DNA from 3 places in the Halopseudomonas salegens genome. Region 2 is predicted to be linked to each of the others. Evidence: riboswitches for the same ligand, from Rfam matches in the RefSeq annotation. Region 2 holds a riboswitch; each other region holds the start of a gene.
The links. Region 2 has a riboswitch for cobalamin ahead of btuB (TonB-dependent vitamin B12 receptor). Riboswitches for the same ligand answer to the same signal wherever they lie in the genome.

Region 1 (6,137 bases), 460 kb from region 2:
GGTCTTGCTGATGATGCCGGCGCAATGGTCTGAACCCATGCCCGGTACAATCAGTTCAATATCGCGCTGGGCGCTGGAACCCTGCTGCTTCGGATTATCCATCAGGGCTTGTCCTCACCACTTTTATTGACCGGCCAGTGACTGAAGGCAATGAAATACAGCAGGGCGAGGTTTAGGATGGGAATCAGAACAAGAATCCCAATCCAGCCCGGATAGCCGATACGCTGACACAGACGCCAGGCCGGTATCACCAGGGCAATGGCAATCACCAGCATCCACAGAAAATGCCCTGCACCCATGCTGTGGCCCATCATGTATTCGTTCATCATAGTGCTGCCCTCCTTCGGGGACCCGAACTGACCCGACGAAATCATTTCAGCCGCTTCGGTTACTTGCGCGGTTTTATGATTCATAGCACACATGATCCGTTTGTCTGCCTGTCACCAGGCTGATCCACACATTACACTTTTGTAACCAAGGACTGGCAATCAGCCTGGGCTCTGCGTACCCGCCACCTGGATAAGCATTGAAACAGATCAGCCGGGCTACAACGGATATCTCATGCCATGTTGTCACACAGTTGGGCAATGCCTGCCAATCAGTTAAACTGCCGTTTTGATTTTGCCCCGCCACCCGGCACCCAAGGCCCTGTTTGATGCCCACGACTTTTCACGATATTCCGCGCACCCGGCCCAGCACCCCGCTGCTGGACAGCATTGACGACACCGCTACCCTGCGCGAACTGGATAGCGAGCTGCTGCCCGCGCTGGCGGACGAATTGCGCGCATACCTGCTGTGGACCGTGGGTCAGACCGGTGGGCATTTTGGTGCCGGGTTGGGCGTGATCGAGCTGACCATCGCGTTGCACTATATTTATGAGACGCCGGAGGACCGCCTGGTCTGGGATGTCGGCCATCAAGCCTATCCGCACAAGATCCTTACCGGGCGCCGTGAGCAGATGAGCACACTGCGGCAGAAAGGTGGGCTGGCTGCCTTCCCGCGGCGCGCGGAAAGCCCCTACGATACCTTTGGTGTCGGTCACTCCAGTACCTCGATCAGTGCCGCGCTGGGCATGGCTATCGCCGCGCGACTGCAGGGTGTTGAACGTCACAGCGTAGCGGTTATTGGTGATGGTGCGCTGACCGCCGGCATGGCCTTCGAGGCACTCAATCACGCTGCCGATGTCGAGGCCGACATGCTGGTGGTACTCAACGACAACGACATGTCGATCTCGCGCAACGTGGGCGGCATGTCGAATTACCTGGCGAAGATTCTTTCCAGCTCGACCTATGCGCACATGCGCGAAGGCAGCAAGAAGGTACTGTCAAGAATCCCCAAGGCCTGGGAGTTGGCGCGCAAGACGGAAGAACACGCCAAAGGCATGCTGGTGCCCGGTACCCTGTTCGAGGAACTGGGCTGGAATTACATTGGCCCGATCGATGGCCATGACCTGGAAACCCTGGTGACCACATTGCGCAATCTGCGTGGGCGCAAGGGGCCACAGTTTCTGCACATAATCACCCGCAAGGGCAAAGGATTTGCTCCCGCCGAAGAAGACCCGATCGGCTACCATGCGATCACCAAGCTGGAACCCAGTCCGGTTGCCAGTCGACCGGCCAACAAGATCAAGTTTTCCCGCGTTTTCGGTCAATGGCTGTGCGATATGGCCAGCAGTGATGAGCGCCTGATCGGTATTACCCCGGCGATGAAGGAAGGGTCGGACCTGGTCGCTTTCAGCGAACGCTTCCCGGAGCGTTACTTCGATGTCGCCATTGCCGAGCAACATGCAGTCACTCTGGCTGCCGGCATGGCCTGCGAGGGTGCCAAGCCGGTTGTCGCCATCTATTCAACCTTCCTGCAGCGTGCCTATGATCAGCTGATTCACGATGTTGCGGTACAGAACCTGGACGTACTCTTTGCCATTGACCGCGCCGGCCTGGTGGGTGAAGACGGCCCGACGCATGCCGGCAGTTTCGACCTGTCTTACCTGCGCTGCCTGCCCAATATGCTGATCATGGCGCCCGCCGACGAGAATGAAACCCGGCAGATGCTCACCACCGGCTACCTGCACAATGGCCCTGCGGCCGTGCGCTACCCCCGTGGCACCGGACCTGGTGTTGCTGTTGAACCGGCACTGAACCCACTGCCCATTGGCCGCGGCGTGCAAACCCGTCAGGGTCAGCAGGTTGCCATACTGTGTTTCGGCACCCTGCACACGGCGGCACTGCAGGCCGCCGAGCAGCTGAATGCCAGCGTGGCCAATATGCGCTTCGTAAAACCCCTGGATACCGACCTGATCAACGCATTGGCTGCCCGGCACGACCTGCTGGTCACCGTCGAAGAAAATGCAGTGATGGGTGGCGCTGGCAGCGGGGTCAATGAGTGGCTGCAGGCGCAGGGCCTGCGCACGCCCGTGCTCAATCTCGGCCTGCCGGACGTCTATACCGAACACGCCAAACCGGCGGAAATGCTCGCTGAATGCGGTCTCGACGCTGCCGGCATTGAGCGTCAGATACGCGCCCGCCTGACCGGTCAATGACACGCCGGGCTTGACCGCCCGATCACAAGCGCCCAGAATCCTTCCCGCTTCCAGTCACACTGGGTGCCCGACCGGTAAAATGACCGGCGGGTGAAACGGGAAGTCGGTGCAAGTCCGACGCTGCCCCCGCAACGGTAAGGGATCACAGGCTCCGCCTGTCGGTGACATCATTTACGCCACTGTGCATTGCACGGGAAGGCGATGTCATTGGTATCCCGAGCCCGGAGACCGGCCCAGTGTGAAGCAGAGCTTGTGGCTATCGGCCAGAGCCTGCATTGCTGAGGTGTCGCGGAGGGCGATACCGGTCGGCGCAGCAGCCCGCTCCCTCTGTTTCGTTGCGACACTGCTCACTGACTCCCCGCCCTCCTCAAAAGCATCACTTTTGAGGAATCAGAATGAAAACCCGTTTTTTACTGCTGCCGGCCCTGTTGGCCACCAGTATTGCTCAGGCCAACACCCCGGTCGATCAACTACCCGATACCCTGGTAACCGCTTCACGCGTGGAACAACCACGCAGCGCCGCGCTGGCGGCCAATACCGTGTTTACCCGCAGTGACATCGAGCGCTTGCAGGCACGCAGCGTACCCGAGCTGCTCAGCCGCGTACCCGGCCTGCAGCAAAACCGCAATGGCGGTATTCCGTCCTATTTCCTGCGGGGTACCAATACCAACCAGACCCTGGTACTGGTTGACGGGCAGCGCATTGCCTCTACCACCGCCGGCATCGCCCGTATCGATTACCTGAACATCGACAATGTCGAACGGGTTGAAGTCATTCGCGGGCCACGCTCTTCGGTGTTCGGCGCCGACGCCATTGGCGGTGTGATCCAGATATTTACCCGCCAGCCCGAGCCGGGGCTGCAGCCCACAGTGCGGCTGGGCATGGCCACCGAACATACCCGGGAGCACAGTGTCAGCCTGATGGGTGGCAATCAGGACACCCGCTTTGCCCTCGGTGCCAGCCTGGATGAAACCCATGGCTTTGATCGCACTACTGATCAGGTCGGCAACGACAGTGACCGTGATGCTAGCCGCAACAAGGCGCTGTACCTGAATGTAACCCACGCCCTGAACGCTGACTGGCAGACGGGCCTGAGCCTGAATGACCAGCGCGGCAAGAACGAATTTGATGATGCCTTTGATCTCGTCCCCGGCAACCCGGAAGACCAGTTCCGCGTCAGTAGCTATCAGGCCCACCTGCAGGGCCAACTTAGCCAGGTATGGAGCAGCCGGCTGGAGTTGGGTCGCAGTTTTGATCGCAACAAGACCGTCGGCTCCGGCAGCCCGTGGAATGATGGCTCGATCGAAACCACCCGGCATTCAGCCAGCTGGCTGAATCAGCTCACACTCAGCCCTGAACACGACCTGACTCTGGGCAGCGACTGGCACAAGGATCGTCTGTCTTCAACCAATGCCTACAGCAAGACCAGTCGGGAAAACTGGGCGGTATTTGCCCAGCACCGCTGGACCACCGACCAGTTTTCTACCGAGGTTGGTGTGCGCCATGACGATAACCAGCATTTCGGTACCGAGAGCAGCTTCAACGCGGCGCTGGCGATTCCGGTCGGCGACTGGCAGCAGTGGATTCTGAGTTACTCCGAAGGCTTCCGTGCGCCAACCTTCAATGATCTCTACGCCCCGCCTGGCTGGGGTGGCAACCCGAACCTGAACGCTGAAACCTCGAAAAACTGGGAACTGCAATGGCGAGGCCAACTGGCTCAGGCCGACATTGAAGCCGCGCTTTTCCATAATACGATTGATGACCTGATTGCCTGGAATCCGAGCACGTCGCAAGTGGAAAATATCAATCGTGCCCGCATCCAGGGTGCCGAAGCAGCCATCAATACCACCTTGCTTGGCTGGAACAGCCGTACTGCCATTACCCTGATCGACCCGCGTGATCGCGACACCGGGCATACCCTGCAACTGCGCGCCAAGCGCAGCATCAGTCAGGACCTGGACCGCCAGTTCGGCGACATCGGCATTGGTGCCACCTGGCAGGCTTTCAGCCAACGCTTCCGTAACCCGAGCAATGACGGCACCCTGTCCGGTTATGCCACGCTGGATCTTCGCGGTAGCTGGCAAGCCAGTCAGAGCCTGCGCTGGGAGCTGAAAGTACAAAACCTGTTTGACCGTGATTACGCACTGGGTACCTATTCACGCCCGACTGGCCCCTGGCCCGCACCATCACTCACTTTGCCCTATGCCCAACCGGGCCGCACTGCCCTGCTGGCAGTTACCTGGACACCACACCTGTGATGGCAGCGCGGGCCTGCCAACCAGGCCCGCGTCGCCCAACAGTCCAGGCGAGGCTGTGATGAACCGGGTTGTCAGCCTTTCCGGTTTCGACGCATCCGTCTGACGTAGCGCACAATCCCCAGCGCCAGCAGGATCATCATCAGCACATTGATGAAGGTGTTGAATAACAGCGGGTTTCGGCTGAAAAAACTGCCGCCCGCGGTTGCCGAGAAAGGCATCTCGGCAACCATTTCTGTCTGGCTGAAAGCCCGCGTACTGGCAACAACCCGACCACTGGGACTGGCCACCACGGAAGGCCCGTTGTTGATCACATGAATCATGGGGACGCGGTTTTCGATCCCGCGCACAATGGACATGTCGCGATGCTGGAATGGCTGACTGGTTTCACCGAACCAGTTGTCCTGCGAGACAAAAAGCAGCACCTTGCCTGCCGCATCATCACCGATGGCTGCCGCCACCGAAGCCGGAAACGCAGTTTCATAGCAAATTTTCGGTACCAGAAGCAGATCATCCAGGAAGAACACCCCATGATGACTACCCGCTGCCAGCGGGCGAAGAAACTCACCGAGAAAACGCTGGGTCAACCAGTCAATGCCCGGCATGCTGAAAAAAGCCGGTAGATATTCACCAAAAGGCATTCTCTCCATCTTTCGATAGTGGCCACCGCCGTGCCCCTGGGCATCCAGCAAACTGACTGTATTGAACCCCACTTGCTCACCACCCACCCACTGTGATTCCGCATCATGGAAGACCAGCGGTACGCCCCACTCGGCGACCTGCCGAGCGTAGGCCTGACGCACCGAATAGCGCTCGAAATACCCTTTGTAACGCGCCTCTGGCCAGATAATCAATTCGGCTCCCGCATCCACCAGCCGCTGGCTGGCCTGCATTTCCGGTGGATTCTCGCGAGAAAAGCCGGGCGGCGGCGGCGGCACTTCGATGCTCGGCGCATCATTGGGTTGCACCAGGCCAATCCGCTTGGTCGACCACCCCGCCACCTCACGCTCCCAATACAGCCAGCTGCTGCCGCTGTAGGCAAACCAGACCACCAGCAACCCCCATCCCAGCAGGCTGGGGTGGCGCAACCAGCGCCCGGCATCGTGACGCCAGCTCAAGCATTGAAAGATCAGCACGGCAAACATCAGCATAAGGAAGTCAAGACCCTGAGCGCCGACCAGATCAACGCCCTGCAAGGCGAGCAAAAATCCGGTCTGAGCTTCGGCAAAACGGGTCTCGAACAGCAATGGGAATACCCCCATGCTGACGACCAGGGCCAAGGGGAAAGTGACAAATTGCCAGGCAGGAAACGCCCGGCGCAGAAACTGGGCCAATAAACAGCC
Region 2 (6,137 bases):
CCAGGTCAGCCGCCCCTTCGGTCCCCGTCACAACATGTTCCAGGCGGAAGCCACTGAAAGTACCGGTTTTGCCCTGGGTCAGCGGGTATTGCACAGCCTGTTTGGTGAAGGTGTGGTACTGAATTACGAAGGCCAGGGCGCACAAGCCCGCATTCAGGTCAATTTTGATGGCGAAGGCAGCAAGTGGCTGATGGTTGCCTATGCCAAGCTTGAGGCGCTCTAGCTTATGAAGTGCCCGAGAGTTTTTTGCTTCAGGCTTAAACGGGCGGGGCTTTAAAGTCTAAAGACTGCACAAAGCTCTGATAGCCCGACTGTCACCCACCGGTTCTGGACCGTTAGATGCCAGGGATGGCATCTACGAGCCCCCAGGGAAGGGTTTACGGCGTGTCCAGAACCGGTGGGTGACAGTTGGGCTAACATGCCGAACCGGTTTAATCGGTATTTTTGGTGTCGAGTAAAAATAACAATGATGTGTGCACAGCTAGCTTGCTGCTGGTTACTTGGAGCTTTAAATGAAAAGACGTGAACTACTGACCGCCGCTGGACTGGGCTTGGGTGCGGCGGCCCTTAGCGGTTGCCGCAGTGATGAGCCGGCAGTAGCAGGCGAGGGCCAGGCACAACAGCGTTTTCGCTGGCGCATGGTCACGTCCTGGCCAAAGAATTTCCCCGGCCTGGGCACCACGGCCGAGTACTTTGCCGACCTGGTCAACCAGCTCTCTGGCGGTCGTCTGCAGGTGCAGCTGTTTGCCGCCGGTGAACTGGTGCCCGCACTGGAAGTCTTTGATGCCGTCGCCGGCGGCACTGCCGAGTTGGGGCACAGTGCAGCCTACTACTGGCGTGGTAAAACCTCCGCCGCCTCCTTTTTTACCGCCGTGCCCTTCGGCCTGAATGCCCAGGAAATGAATGCCTGGCTGTATAACGCGGGTGGTCTGGAGCTCTGGCAGCGCGCTTATGCCGATTTTGGCGTCATGCCCTTGCCCTGCGGCAACACCGGGGTGCAGATGGCCGGCTGGTTCAATCGTGAAATCAACAGCCTGGATGACCTGCGCGGGCTGAAAATGCGCATCCCGGGTTTTGGCGGTGAGGTCATGTCACGCGCCGGTGTTACCACCGTGAGCATTCCCGGCAGTGAAATGTTTACCGCGCTGCAAACCGGGGTTATCGATGCCACCGAATGGGTCAGCCCCTACAACGACCTGGCCTTTGGTCTGCACCAGGCGGGCAAATATTATTATTACCCCGGCTGGCAGGAGCCCTGTGCGGTACTGGAACTGACCATCAACCAGCAAGCTTTCGAGCAACTGCCAAGTGATTTGCAGGAAGTTGTCCGTGCTGCCGCCCGAGCGACCAACCAGGCCATGCTCGACGAATATACCCTGCGCAATGCCGAAGCGCTGGATACATTGGTTAACCAGCATCAGGTCCAATTGCGCAAACTCCCGGATGATGTGCTGACTCGCCTGCACGAACTCTCTATCGATGTGCTGGAAGAAACCGCTGACAGCAGCGAACTCAACCGCGAAATCTGGGACTCGATGGAAGCTTTCCGCAAAAAGGTCTGGCCGAGTCAGCAGTTGGGTGAGCAAGCGATGTATGCCTTGCGCGATTAAGCGTCGCAGGCAGAGCACTACCGCAAGCGTCAAGGGAGCGCTTGCTGTGGCGCGGCCGTCAACGGCTCGCCGGCCGATTGACCCCATCCGCAAAACCCACTAACCTCCATCGCTGCTTCAGGTGCCCAACGGCCAAGTGCCAACGGGTGAAACTGGGAAGCCGGTGCGTTCTGCTATTCAGAACAATCCCGGCGCTGCCCCCGCAACGGTAAATGAGTGCCCGCCACCCTCAGGGTGTGCTGCGGCAGATGATCCTGTATCGCCACTGTGAAAATCACGGGAAGGCGGGATCATCGGACCCAGGTCCGCTCATGAGTCCGGAGACCGGCCTGCTGCATTTCACGACAGTGCGGCGGGCGCTGTGGGTGCATGGCCCGTTTGTGTGGTCGTCTGCCTGTTCGCTAGCTGCCTGTCATCAGCTACCAGTTGTCGTACGGGTGAGTACGACGGAGCGAACACAGATGATGATGTTGCCACGCACGCCCCTGGGAAACCTCTGCAAAACTACCTGCCTTGCTGCGCCTGCCTCGCCTACGTTTTTCAGAGGCTTCTCCGCCCTGGCTTTGATGACCAGTGCCTGCCTTTCCCATGCTGCCCCCCTGCACCTGGACCACCAGGTGGTCACCGCGACCCGCACCAGCCAACCGATCGCCGCCAACCTGGCTGCTGTGAGTGTGATTGATCGCGCCGCGATTGAGCGCCTGCAAGCCACTGACGCGCTGGATGTTCTGCGTCGTACGCCCAGCGTAACGAGAGTCAATAATGGCGGCCCCGGCAAATCCAGCAGCATTGGCATTCGCGGCACCAACAGTGACCATGTACTGGTACTGATTGATGGCGTGCGCGTCGGCTCGGTAACCAGCGGTAATGCGGCCCTGCAGAACCTGCCGATTGAACAGATTGAACGCATTGAAATTGTCCGTGGGCCGCGTTCCAGCCTCTATGGGTCGGAAGCCATCGGTGGGGTCATCCAGATATTTACCCGTCAGGGCAGCACGGGCGCGCCCAAAGCCTGGGCGTCGGCCACGGCTGGTAGCCGCAACCACCATGTTGGCAGCGCCGGGGTGTCGGGCGGTGCGGGTAATGCCTGGTACAACCTCGGGGTCAGCAGCCTGTCGACCCGGGGTATTGATGCTCGCCCGGGGCGGGGGGATCCGGACAATGACGGCTACCGGGAACTCTCCGCCAACCTCAAACTTGGTTATCGCTTCGCCAACGGGCTGGAAATCGACGGCCACGTGCTGGAAAGTCACTCCAGCAATGACTTTGATTCCGGCTTCAAGGCCAACACCGATGCGGTGCTGAAGACGCACGGCGTGAATGCCCGCTTTGCGCCGCTCGACCCCTGGCGTGTCACCCTGCAAGCCGCGCGCAGCGAAGACAAGAGTGACAATTTCAACGGCAGTACCTTCAACAGCCGCTTCGATAGCCGCCGCGACAGCCTGGGTTGGCAGAACGATATTGACCTCGCGCCGGGTCAGTTGCTGACCCTGGGTATGGACCACCTGACCGACCAGGTGAGCAGCACCACCGATTACCGCAAGGCCCGGCGGACCAATCTGGGCTATTACGCCCAGTACCTCGGCCAGCAGGGTCGCCATGAATGGCAACTGGGTCTGCGCCATGACGACAACCAACAGCATGGCCAACACACCACCGGTAATCTGGGCTACGGCTTTCAACTCACCGATAGTCTGCAAGCCGTCGGCAGTATTGGTACCGCCTTCAAGGCGCCGACCTTCAATCAGTTGTATTTCCCCAACTTTGGCAACCCGGACATCAAGGAAGAAACGTCACGCAACGTCGAGCTCGGGCTGCGTGGTCAGCACGATTGGGGGAACTGGGCCGTGAATGTATTCCGCAACGAAGTAGATGACCTGATTGCCAGCGTGAACCTGGGTGGCGGTGTCTGGCAGGCGGAGAACGTCAACAAGGCCGTGATCAAGGGTATTGAGTTGGATCTGGCCGGGCATTGGTGGGGCTGGGATCTGGCCGGCAACCTGACCTTGCAGGACCCGTCCAACCGTTCGCGGCGACCGGGGCAGGGTGATTTGCTCGTCCGTCGGCCCGAGCAGCTGTTCAATCTGGATGTCGATCGCCGCTTTGGCCGTGTCTCCGTGGGTGCCAGCCTGCATGCCGAAGGTCGCCGCTGGGACAACGCTGCCAATACCAACGAATTGTCCGGCTACAGCACCCTTGATCTGCGCGCGGAATATGGTTTCAACCATCAGTGGCGCCTGCAGGCACGGATCAGCAACCTGTTCGATACCGACTACGAAACCGCGGCCAGCTATCAGCAGCAGGGTCGCGCAGGTTATCTGACCGTGCGCTACCAGATGCTCTAGACGGACATTCAGCAAGTAAAAGTAACAGTGGAAACCAAACCATCCAAGGAGGATGACATGATCGCACTATCCAAACGCAGCCAGTTGGCTGTTGGTCTTGTACTGGTGTTGTTGATGGCCATGACGCGCGGCACGCACTTCAGTCTCGTCAATTTGCCCAGCGCCTCCTGGGCGGTGTTTTTTCTTGCGGGGGTGTTCCTGCGACCGCGCTGGGCCTTCCCCGTGCTGTTCCTGCAGGCGGTGGTCATGGACGTGCTCAGCGTGGGCTGGATCAATGCCGGCCACCACTGCATGACGGTGGCTTACTGGGCCTTGTTGCCGGCCTACGGCAGCCTGTGGTTTGCCGGTCGGTTGTACGCCGGTTGGCACCGTGATCACCCGGTAACCCTCCTGGTGTTGGCGCCGACCGTGGCGACGGCAGCCCTGGTGTGCAACCTGTTTTCCAGTGGCGGTTTCTACTTTTTCTCCGGTCGCTTCGAAGAGACCAGCTTCGGCGGGCTGGTCGAGCGCATTGCCACTTACTATCCGCAATACCTGAGCAACCTGGCGATGTATGTAGCGGCAGCGGCGATTGTTTATCTGGTGTTTTACCTGCTGGCTGAACAGGGATTGCTGGGTCAGGACCGCAAGGCATGAGCGAGCCCACCGATCGCGATCAGCGCCATCGCCAGCGCATGCAGCGCAAAAAGGTGGTGGTTGACCAGAAGATAGCCGAGGCGCGGGATGAGCGTGGCCTCTTGCTGGTGCTGACCGGTAACGGCAAGGGCAAAAGCAGTTCCGCCTTTGGCATGGCCGCGCGGGCGCTGGGTCACGACATGCAGGTCGGCATCGTGCAGTTTATCAAGGGCGCCAGCAGCACCGGGGAAGAGGCCTTTTTCCGCCGTTTTCCCGAGCAGGTGCGTTACCACGTGATGGGTGCCGGTTTTACCTGGGAAACCCAGGACCGGCAGGACGATATCGCCAAGGCGCAGGCCGCCTGGGCCATCGCCGTCGAGCTGATGCGTGACCCGGCGGTAGCCCTGGTGATTATGGATGAGCTGAATATCGCGCTGAAATACAAATACCTGGAGCTGGATCAGGTGGTGGCCGATATCGCCGGTCGCCCGGCTCACCAGCATGTGGTAGTGACCGGGCGCGGCGCACCGCCAGCCCTGGTTGAAGCCGCTGATACGGTGACCGAGATGGGCATGCTCAAGCATGCCTTCAAGGCCGGTATCAAGGCGCAGAAGGGAGTGGAATTTTGAGTCAGTTACAGTGCCCGGCAGTTTTGATCGCCGCCCCGGCCTCTGGCCAGGGCAAGACCACGGTAACCGCCGCGCTGGCACGTTTGCACAGCCGGCAGGGGCGGCGTGTGCAAGTGTTCAAGTGTGGTCCGGATTTTCTCGATCCGATGATTCTGGCCCGCGCCAGCGGCCAGCCGGTCTACCAGCTCGATCTGTGGATGATTGGCGAAGCGGAAAGCAAGCGCCGGCTGGCTGCAGCCGCTGCCAGCAATGACCTGATCCTGATTGAAGGGGTAATGGGGCTGTTTGACGGCACTCCCTCGGCAGCTGATCTGGCGCGACGCTTCGGCGTGCCGGTACTGGCGGTCATCGATGGCTCGGGCATGGCGCAAACCTTTGGCGCCATGGCCCATGGCCTGGCCAGCTATCAGGCGGATCTGCCATTTGCCGGGGTGCTCGGCAACAAGGTCGGCAGCGCCCGGCATGGCGAGATGTTGCGCGACTCCTTGCCTGCCGGTATCGCGTGGTTTGGCGCGCTGACCCGCGATGCCGCAGTGGAATTGCCCAGCCGCCATCTGGGATTGGTGCAGGCCGCCGAGTTGGCGGATCTGGATGCCCGACTGGATGCCGCCGCCGATGCCCTGGCCGCCACGGCCGATACCCGCTTGCCCCCCGTAGTCGGCTTTGCTCCGGTAGTGGCAGAGGACATACCACCGCTGCTGGCCGGGGTACGTATCGGTGTGGCGCGGGATGCGGCCTTTGCCTTTCTTTATCAGGCCAATCTGGACCTGCTGGAAGCCTTGGGTGCGCAATTGCACTTTTTCTCCCCGCTGACCGACAGCAGCCTGCCGGAGGTCGATAGTCTCTACCTGCCCGGCGGCTATCCGGAGCTGCACCTGGCGGCCCTGGGCAACAATCAGGCTATGGCCGCAGCCATCCGTGACCACCATGCTGCCGGC
Region 3 (6,137 bases), 890 kb from region 2:
GTTGGCGTTACGCGCCTGGGGTACGGCGTAGAAGTTGATGTCGATGACGTTATCCAGCATGCGTACGGCGGTGTTGACGGTGCGCTCCAGCCGCTCGACATCCAGCTTGCCGTCACGGATATGCGCGGCCAGATTGACCGAGCCCAGGTTGCACACGGCAATTTCTTCAGCGCTGGTGTTCAGGGTGATTTCCGTACACAGGTTGGAGCTGTGCACCACGCCAGTGTGCTGCTGCGGCGAACGCAGGTTGCACGGGTCCTTGAAAGTGATCCACGGGTGACCGGTTTCAAACAGCACGGTGAGCATCTTGCGCCACAACTGCTTGGCCGGGATCTGCTTGAACAGCTTGATCTTGCCCGCTGCCGCCTGCGCCTCGTAATGCTCGTAACGGGTGCGGAAGGCGTTGCCGTAAAGGTCATGCAGATCCGGTGCGTCACTGGGTGAGAACAGGGTCCATTCGCGGTCATCACGCACCCGCTCCAGCAGCAGGTCCGGCACCCAGTTGGCGGTATTCATGTCATGGGTACGGCGGCGCTCGTCACCGGTGTTCTTGCGCAGCTCGAGGAATTCCTCGATATCCATGTGCCAACTTTCCAGGTAGGCACAGACCGCACCCTTGCGCTTGCCACCCTGGTTCACCGCCACGGCTGTGTCGTTGACCACCTTGAGGAAAGGCACAATGCCCTGACTCTGGCCATTGGTACCCTTGATGTGTGAACCCAGGGCACGCACGGGCGTCCAGTCATTACCCAGACCACCCGCCCATTTTGACAGCAGTGCGTTGTCCTTGATCGCACCGTAAATGCCTTCCAGATCATCCTGCACGGTGGTCAGGTAACAGGACGACAGCTGCGAATGCCGTGTTCCACTGTTGAACAGCGTTGGCGTCGAGGCCATGTAATCAAAGCTCGACAGCAGGTTGTAAAACTCGATAGCGCGCGCATTGGGATCGTCTTCGCGCAGCGACAAGCCCATGGCCACACGCATAAAGAACACCTGCGGCAGCTCCAGCCGAGCCTCGTTCCAGTGCAGGAAATACCGGTCATACAGGGTCTGCAAACCGAGGAAGCCAAACTGCAGGTCGCGCTCGGGGCGCAGCGCCTCGGCCAGACGCGGCAGATCGAAACCGAGCATGGCCTCATCCAGCAATTCGTAACCAACGCCGGCATCAACAAAGGCAGCCAATGCCTGCGGATACAGCTCAGCCAGACTCTGATTCTGCGGCAAACCCAGCGCCAGTGCGGCTTCCAGACGCAGTTGCTCGAGCAACAAACGCGCGGTGACCTGACTGTAATCCGGCTCCTGCTCGATGCGGCTGCGCGCCGTCATGATCAGCGCTTCCAGCACTTCGGTTTCTTCAATGCCGTCATACAGATTACGCAGCGCGTCCTCGAGCAATGAAGCCGAATCAATGCCCTGCAAACCGGTCGCGGCCTGCTCCACCTGCAGCTTCATCAGGCCCAGATCCAGCGGCGCCGAGCTGCCATCGGCCTTTTTCACCGTCAGGTGCGGATGCGCTTCCATCGGCGCATCAACCGCACGCTTGCGTGACTGCTCTTCACGGTAAAGTACGTAGGCGCGGGCAACCTTTTGCTCACCCGCGCGCATCAGCGCCAGCTCAACCTGGTCCTGAATGTCTTCGATATGCACCTTGCCGCCCGCCTGCAAGCGCCGGCCAATCGCCTGGACAACCTGCTCGGTCACCTCGCGCACAGCCGTATTCAGCGCCACCGACCCTGCCGCCTGATCCCCCTGTACGGCAAGAAAGGCTTTGGTCACGGCAACACTGATCTTGGACGCATTGAAACCCACCAGGGTGCCATTGCGTTTGATCACTTGCAGGGTATGGGTATCGGCTGCGGCGGAAGGTGGAGCAGCAGCAAGAGCGGAAGCAGACATGATAATTTTTCCTGTATACGCGTTGAATTCCATTGCCTTCGCGTAAACAGGTGCGCACCCGGGCACGGTACCGGGAGGCTCACGCTGCTCACCTTGAATCGCGAAGGTGCAGTTCAGAAGCCGTAGCTTCTCCTCCTGGCAGGTCTTCGGACTCAGGGGCGTGAATCAGTGATTCGGCCTTGTGTGGCGACTTCCCGGCCTACGCCAGTGTCATGCTGCCACACGCGTTCCCCTATACCGCTGCGCGTCAGTTCCGGATTCTCACCGGATTCCCTCTACCACCTGATCAGCGAATGATCACTATATGTGGTAGATAACCAAGATTGAAATCACTATATACAGATAAAACGATGGATACAAGTCAACAATAAACCTGTCCTGCACACACTTTCCGATTGGCGCGGAAAGCGCGCTTCAGCCCGCGCGCCGCATCAGCCAAGCGCCCATCAGCAGCAAACCAATGATCGGCAAGAGCACGGCAATCAGTGGCGAAAAGCCGAATACAAGACTGGATGGCCCCAGCAAATCCTGCAGAATCTGGAAGCTGAAACCGACCAGTACACCGGTAAACACCCGCTGACCCAGCGTAACCGAGCGCAAGGGGCCAAAAACAAAGGAAATGGCGACGAAAACCAGGGCAATTGTCGCCAACGGCTGGAATAATCTCTTCCAGAAAGACAGCCAGTACAGACTATTGTTCAGCCCCTGTTCCGCCAGGTAGCGCTGGTACTGCCAGAGACCACTTATCGGTAGCACATCGGGATCCAGCACGACCACGCGCAACAGTTCCGGTGTCAGCTCAAGCGCCCACACCTGCTCTTCGCTGACCACCGCCTCAGTCCGCCCATCCGCCTGAAAAAGGGTGCTTTCAACTTCTTCTAGCCGCCAACCTTCCGTTTGCACAGTGGCCCGTCGGGCAAAGCTGGTTTCCAGCAAGTCACGCTGGTCATCAAAGCGGTACCGGGTCACACCATGCAGAACCCCATTCGGCTGCACCGCATTGATATGAATAAAATCATTGCCTTCGCGGTGCCACAGCCCACGGGATGAACTGATCGCTTCACCGCTGCTTTGCGCAACAGCGCGGCGGCTTTCGGCCAGGTTTTCACTGAAGGGAGCCACATACTCACCAATCAGCACACCGGCCAGCATCAGCACCAGCAAGGGTTTCATCACAGCCACCGTGATGCGCGTCAAGGACACCCCGGCAGCACGCATAACGGTCAATTCGGAATTGCCCGCCAGCGTACCCAGACCTACCAGGCAGCCGATCAAGGCAGCCAGCGGCAGCATGTCGTACAGGCGTCGAGGGGCAGTCAACAGGACATAACCTATGGCTTCAGACAAACCATAGTTGCCTTGCAGGGTATCGAGTTCATTGATGAAGGCAAAAAGGACATCCAGCCCGAGGATAATCATGGATACAACCAGAATGCTGAACAGCACCGCCCTGCCAATGTAGCGATCAAGCCGGCGCATGACTGACCTCCTTGCCGGCACGGGGCTGCCAGAAGGCCTGTCGGTTGAGTACCAGCCCCACACAGAGGAACAGGGCATGCACCCACCACAATCCAATCCAGGCCGGGGTTCGGCCTTCTTCCAGCCAACTCCGTGCGGTAATCAGTAATGCCAGGTAGCTCATGTACAGCAGAATCGCCGGCAACAGTTTGAGATAGCGTCCTTGCCGGGGATTGACCCGCGCCAGCGGAACGGCAAAAAACGCAACGATGGGCACCAGCAGCGGTATCGCTATGCGCCACTGCAGCTCGGCCTGCAGGCGAAGATCATCGCTACCGAACAGACTCAGCGTGGGCAACGCTTCACGGTCGGTAACCTCAGTCACCACCTCGGGGCGGGGCAAGAGCACACCATAGCTCTGATAGCCAATGGTACGAAAATCAGCCGCGCCGGGGCGACCGTCATATCGGTAACCGTCGAACAAGATCAGATAACGGCTGCCATCCGGGTTCATTTGCTGCCTTCCGGACTCGGCAACGAGTACACCAATACGGGCATCGGCACCACTGCCCTGACGCTCGGCGATGAATACATCCTGCAACTCGGTGCGGTCATCGCTCAATCCGCCAGCATAGGTCACCCGTTGCGCATTACGACCAATCGACTGGAAACGACCGGCCACCAGGGTATCAAACTCGGTCATGGCATCCTGCTCATTGAACACTTGCTGGGTTTTGTAAACGCCAGCAGGTGCCAACAGGAAGCTGAGCACGCCGACACAAAGCATGACCAGCACCGCTGCGCCCTGGGTATACAGCAGAATCTTGCGCTCGCTGATACCGGTGGCGGACAGCACGGTCATTTCGCTGTCCAGATGCATGCGCCCGTATGCCAGCAGAATGCCGATAAACATGCCCAGGGGCAGAATCAGCACCAGGAAGTCCGGCAGGCGATAGCCCATGATCAGAAACAGGATGCTGGCATCCAGCTGGCCGGCGGCGGCCTGGGCAAGATATTTGATAAAGCGCCCGCTCATGATGATCAGCAGCAGGATCCCGCTGACGGCTAGCAGGGTTTGCAGGATTTCGCGGTTAAGGTAGCGAAAAACAATCACGATCGGGTCCTTGGCTCAAGCGGTGATAATAGGCCAGAATGCTGGCATGACCTGAAAGACCACCGCAGCTGGAAAGGTTTTTCAACAGATTTTGTCGACAGCCGCGCCACACTTGCAACGCTGTGGGGCGTATTATCAGTCAAACCAATCGTTTTGTCTCGGGGAGCACCATGGAGTTCAACGTCAAGCACGGCAAGCTGGAAACGATCAAGACTGGCTGCCTGGTCGTAGCCATTCACGACAGCCGCCAACTCACCGGCCCGGTGGCCGAACTGGATCAGTCCTGCAATGGCCAGATCAGTGCCGCCATCAAGCATGGTGACATCAGCGGCAAGGCCGGGCAAACCCTCATGCTGTTCGGCCTGGCCGGTATCAGCGCGCAGCGCGTACTGCTGATCGGTGCCGGCAAGGCCGACGAATTGAATGAGCGCGGCCTGCGCAAGCTGGTGCAAAAAACCATCAGCACCCTCAAGGACCGAGGTGCCGGCGATGCTGTGCTGACGCTCAGCGCCCTGAATGTCAGCGGTCGCGATGCCTACGCCAGCTCTCGCCTGATCGTTGAAACCATTGCTGCCGAGCTGTATCAGTTCGACCAGTTCAAGAGCAAGAAAGCCGACAAGCCGAAGCTGAAGAAGTGTTTTTTGTGGGCGGAAGAGAAGGCTGACACCCAGCCACTGCAACTGGCTGTCGAGCATGGCCAGGCGATTGCCGCCGGCATGGACCTGACCCGTACCCTGGGCAACCTGCCGGCTAATGTGTGCACGCCGACCTACCTGGCGAAAGAAGCCAAGGCGATGGGCAAGGCGCACAAGGAACTCGACGTTGAAGTGCTGGAAGAAAAAGACATGAAAGCACTGGGCATGGGCTCGCTGCTGTCAGTCTCCAACGGCAGTGCCGAGCCCGCCAAGTTGATCCGCTTCAGCTATAACGGTGGCAAGGCCAAGCAACAGCCGCATGTCATGATTGGCAAGGGCATAACCTTCGATACCGGCGGCATCAGCCTGAAACCTGCGCCCAACATGGACGAAATGAAATACGACATGTGCGGCGCCGCCACTGTATTCGGCGTCATGAAAGCCGTTGTCAGCCTGAAACTGCCGATCAACCTGGTCGTTCTGGTTGCCGCCGCAGAGAATATGCCCAGCGGCACCGCGACCAAACCCGGCGACATTGTCACCAGCATGTCCGGCCAGACTATTGAAGTTCTCAATACCGATGCCGAAGGCCGTCTGGTGCTGTGCGATGCCTTGACCTATGCCGAACGCTTCAAGCCGGCCAGTGTGGTCGATATTGCTACCCTGACGGGTGCCTGTGTAGTTGCTCTGGGCGCCCATACCACGGGACTGCTGGGCAATAATGAAGCCCTGATTCAGCAACTGCTGAAAGCCGGCGTGCAGGCCAATGACCGGGCCTGGCAATTGCCCCTGTATGACGAATACCAGGAACAGCTGGACAGCCCCTTTGCCGACATCGCCAATATCGGCGGCCCCAAGGCCGGCACCATCACAGCCGCTTGCTTCCTGTCGCGTTTTGCCAAGGCCTATCCCTGGGCGCACCTGGATATTGCCGGCACCGCCTGGACCAGTGGCGGCAAGGACAAAGGCGCGACCGGCCGCCCGGTACCCATGCTGGTGCAGTATCTGCTGGACCAGATCGAGGCCTGAGC

Region 1: another riboswitch for cobalamin. It lies ahead of BLU07_RS00530 (TonB-dependent receptor domain-containing protein); the one in region 2 lies ahead of btuB (TonB-dependent vitamin B12 receptor).
Region 3: another riboswitch for cobalamin. It lies ahead of BLU07_RS02410 (ribonucleoside-diphosphate reductase subunit alpha); the one in region 2 lies ahead of btuB (TonB-dependent vitamin B12 receptor).

Annotation. Positions count from the first base shown of each region.
Region 1 is NZ_LT629787.1:118,814-124,950, reverse strand. It holds gene BLU07_RS00545 (heavy metal translocating P-type ATPase) at 1-102, opposite strand, end outside; gene BLU07_RS00540 (hypothetical protein) at 102-329, opposite strand; gene dxs (1-deoxy-D-xylulose-5-phosphate synthase) at 656-2,539, shown strand; cobalamin riboswitch at 2,584-2,790, shown strand; gene BLU07_RS00530 (TonB-dependent receptor domain-containing protein) at 2,935-4,797, shown strand; gene lnt (apolipoprotein N-acyltransferase) at 4,869-6,137, opposite strand, start outside.
Region 2 is NZ_LT629787.1:3,452,488-3,458,624, forward strand. It holds gene uvrD (DNA helicase II) at 1-223, shown strand, start outside; gene BLU07_RS16005 (TRAP transporter substrate-binding protein) at 513-1,610, shown strand; cobalamin riboswitch at 1,713-1,957, shown strand; gene btuB (TonB-dependent vitamin B12 receptor) at 2,072-3,955, shown strand; gene BLU07_RS16015 (hypothetical protein) at 4,013-4,591, shown strand; gene cobO (cob(I)yrinic acid a,c-diamide adenosyltransferase) at 4,588-5,199, shown strand; gene BLU07_RS16025 (cobyrinate a,c-diamide synthase) at 5,196-6,137, shown strand, end outside.
Region 3 is NZ_LT629787.1:548,405-554,541, reverse strand. It holds gene BLU07_RS02410 (ribonucleoside-diphosphate reductase subunit alpha) at 1-1,899, opposite strand, end outside; cobalamin riboswitch at 2,020-2,236, opposite strand; gene lptG (LPS export ABC transporter permease LptG) at 2,314-3,378, opposite strand; gene lptF (LPS export ABC transporter permease LptF) at 3,365-4,471, opposite strand; gene BLU07_RS02395 (leucyl aminopeptidase) at 4,642-6,135, shown strand.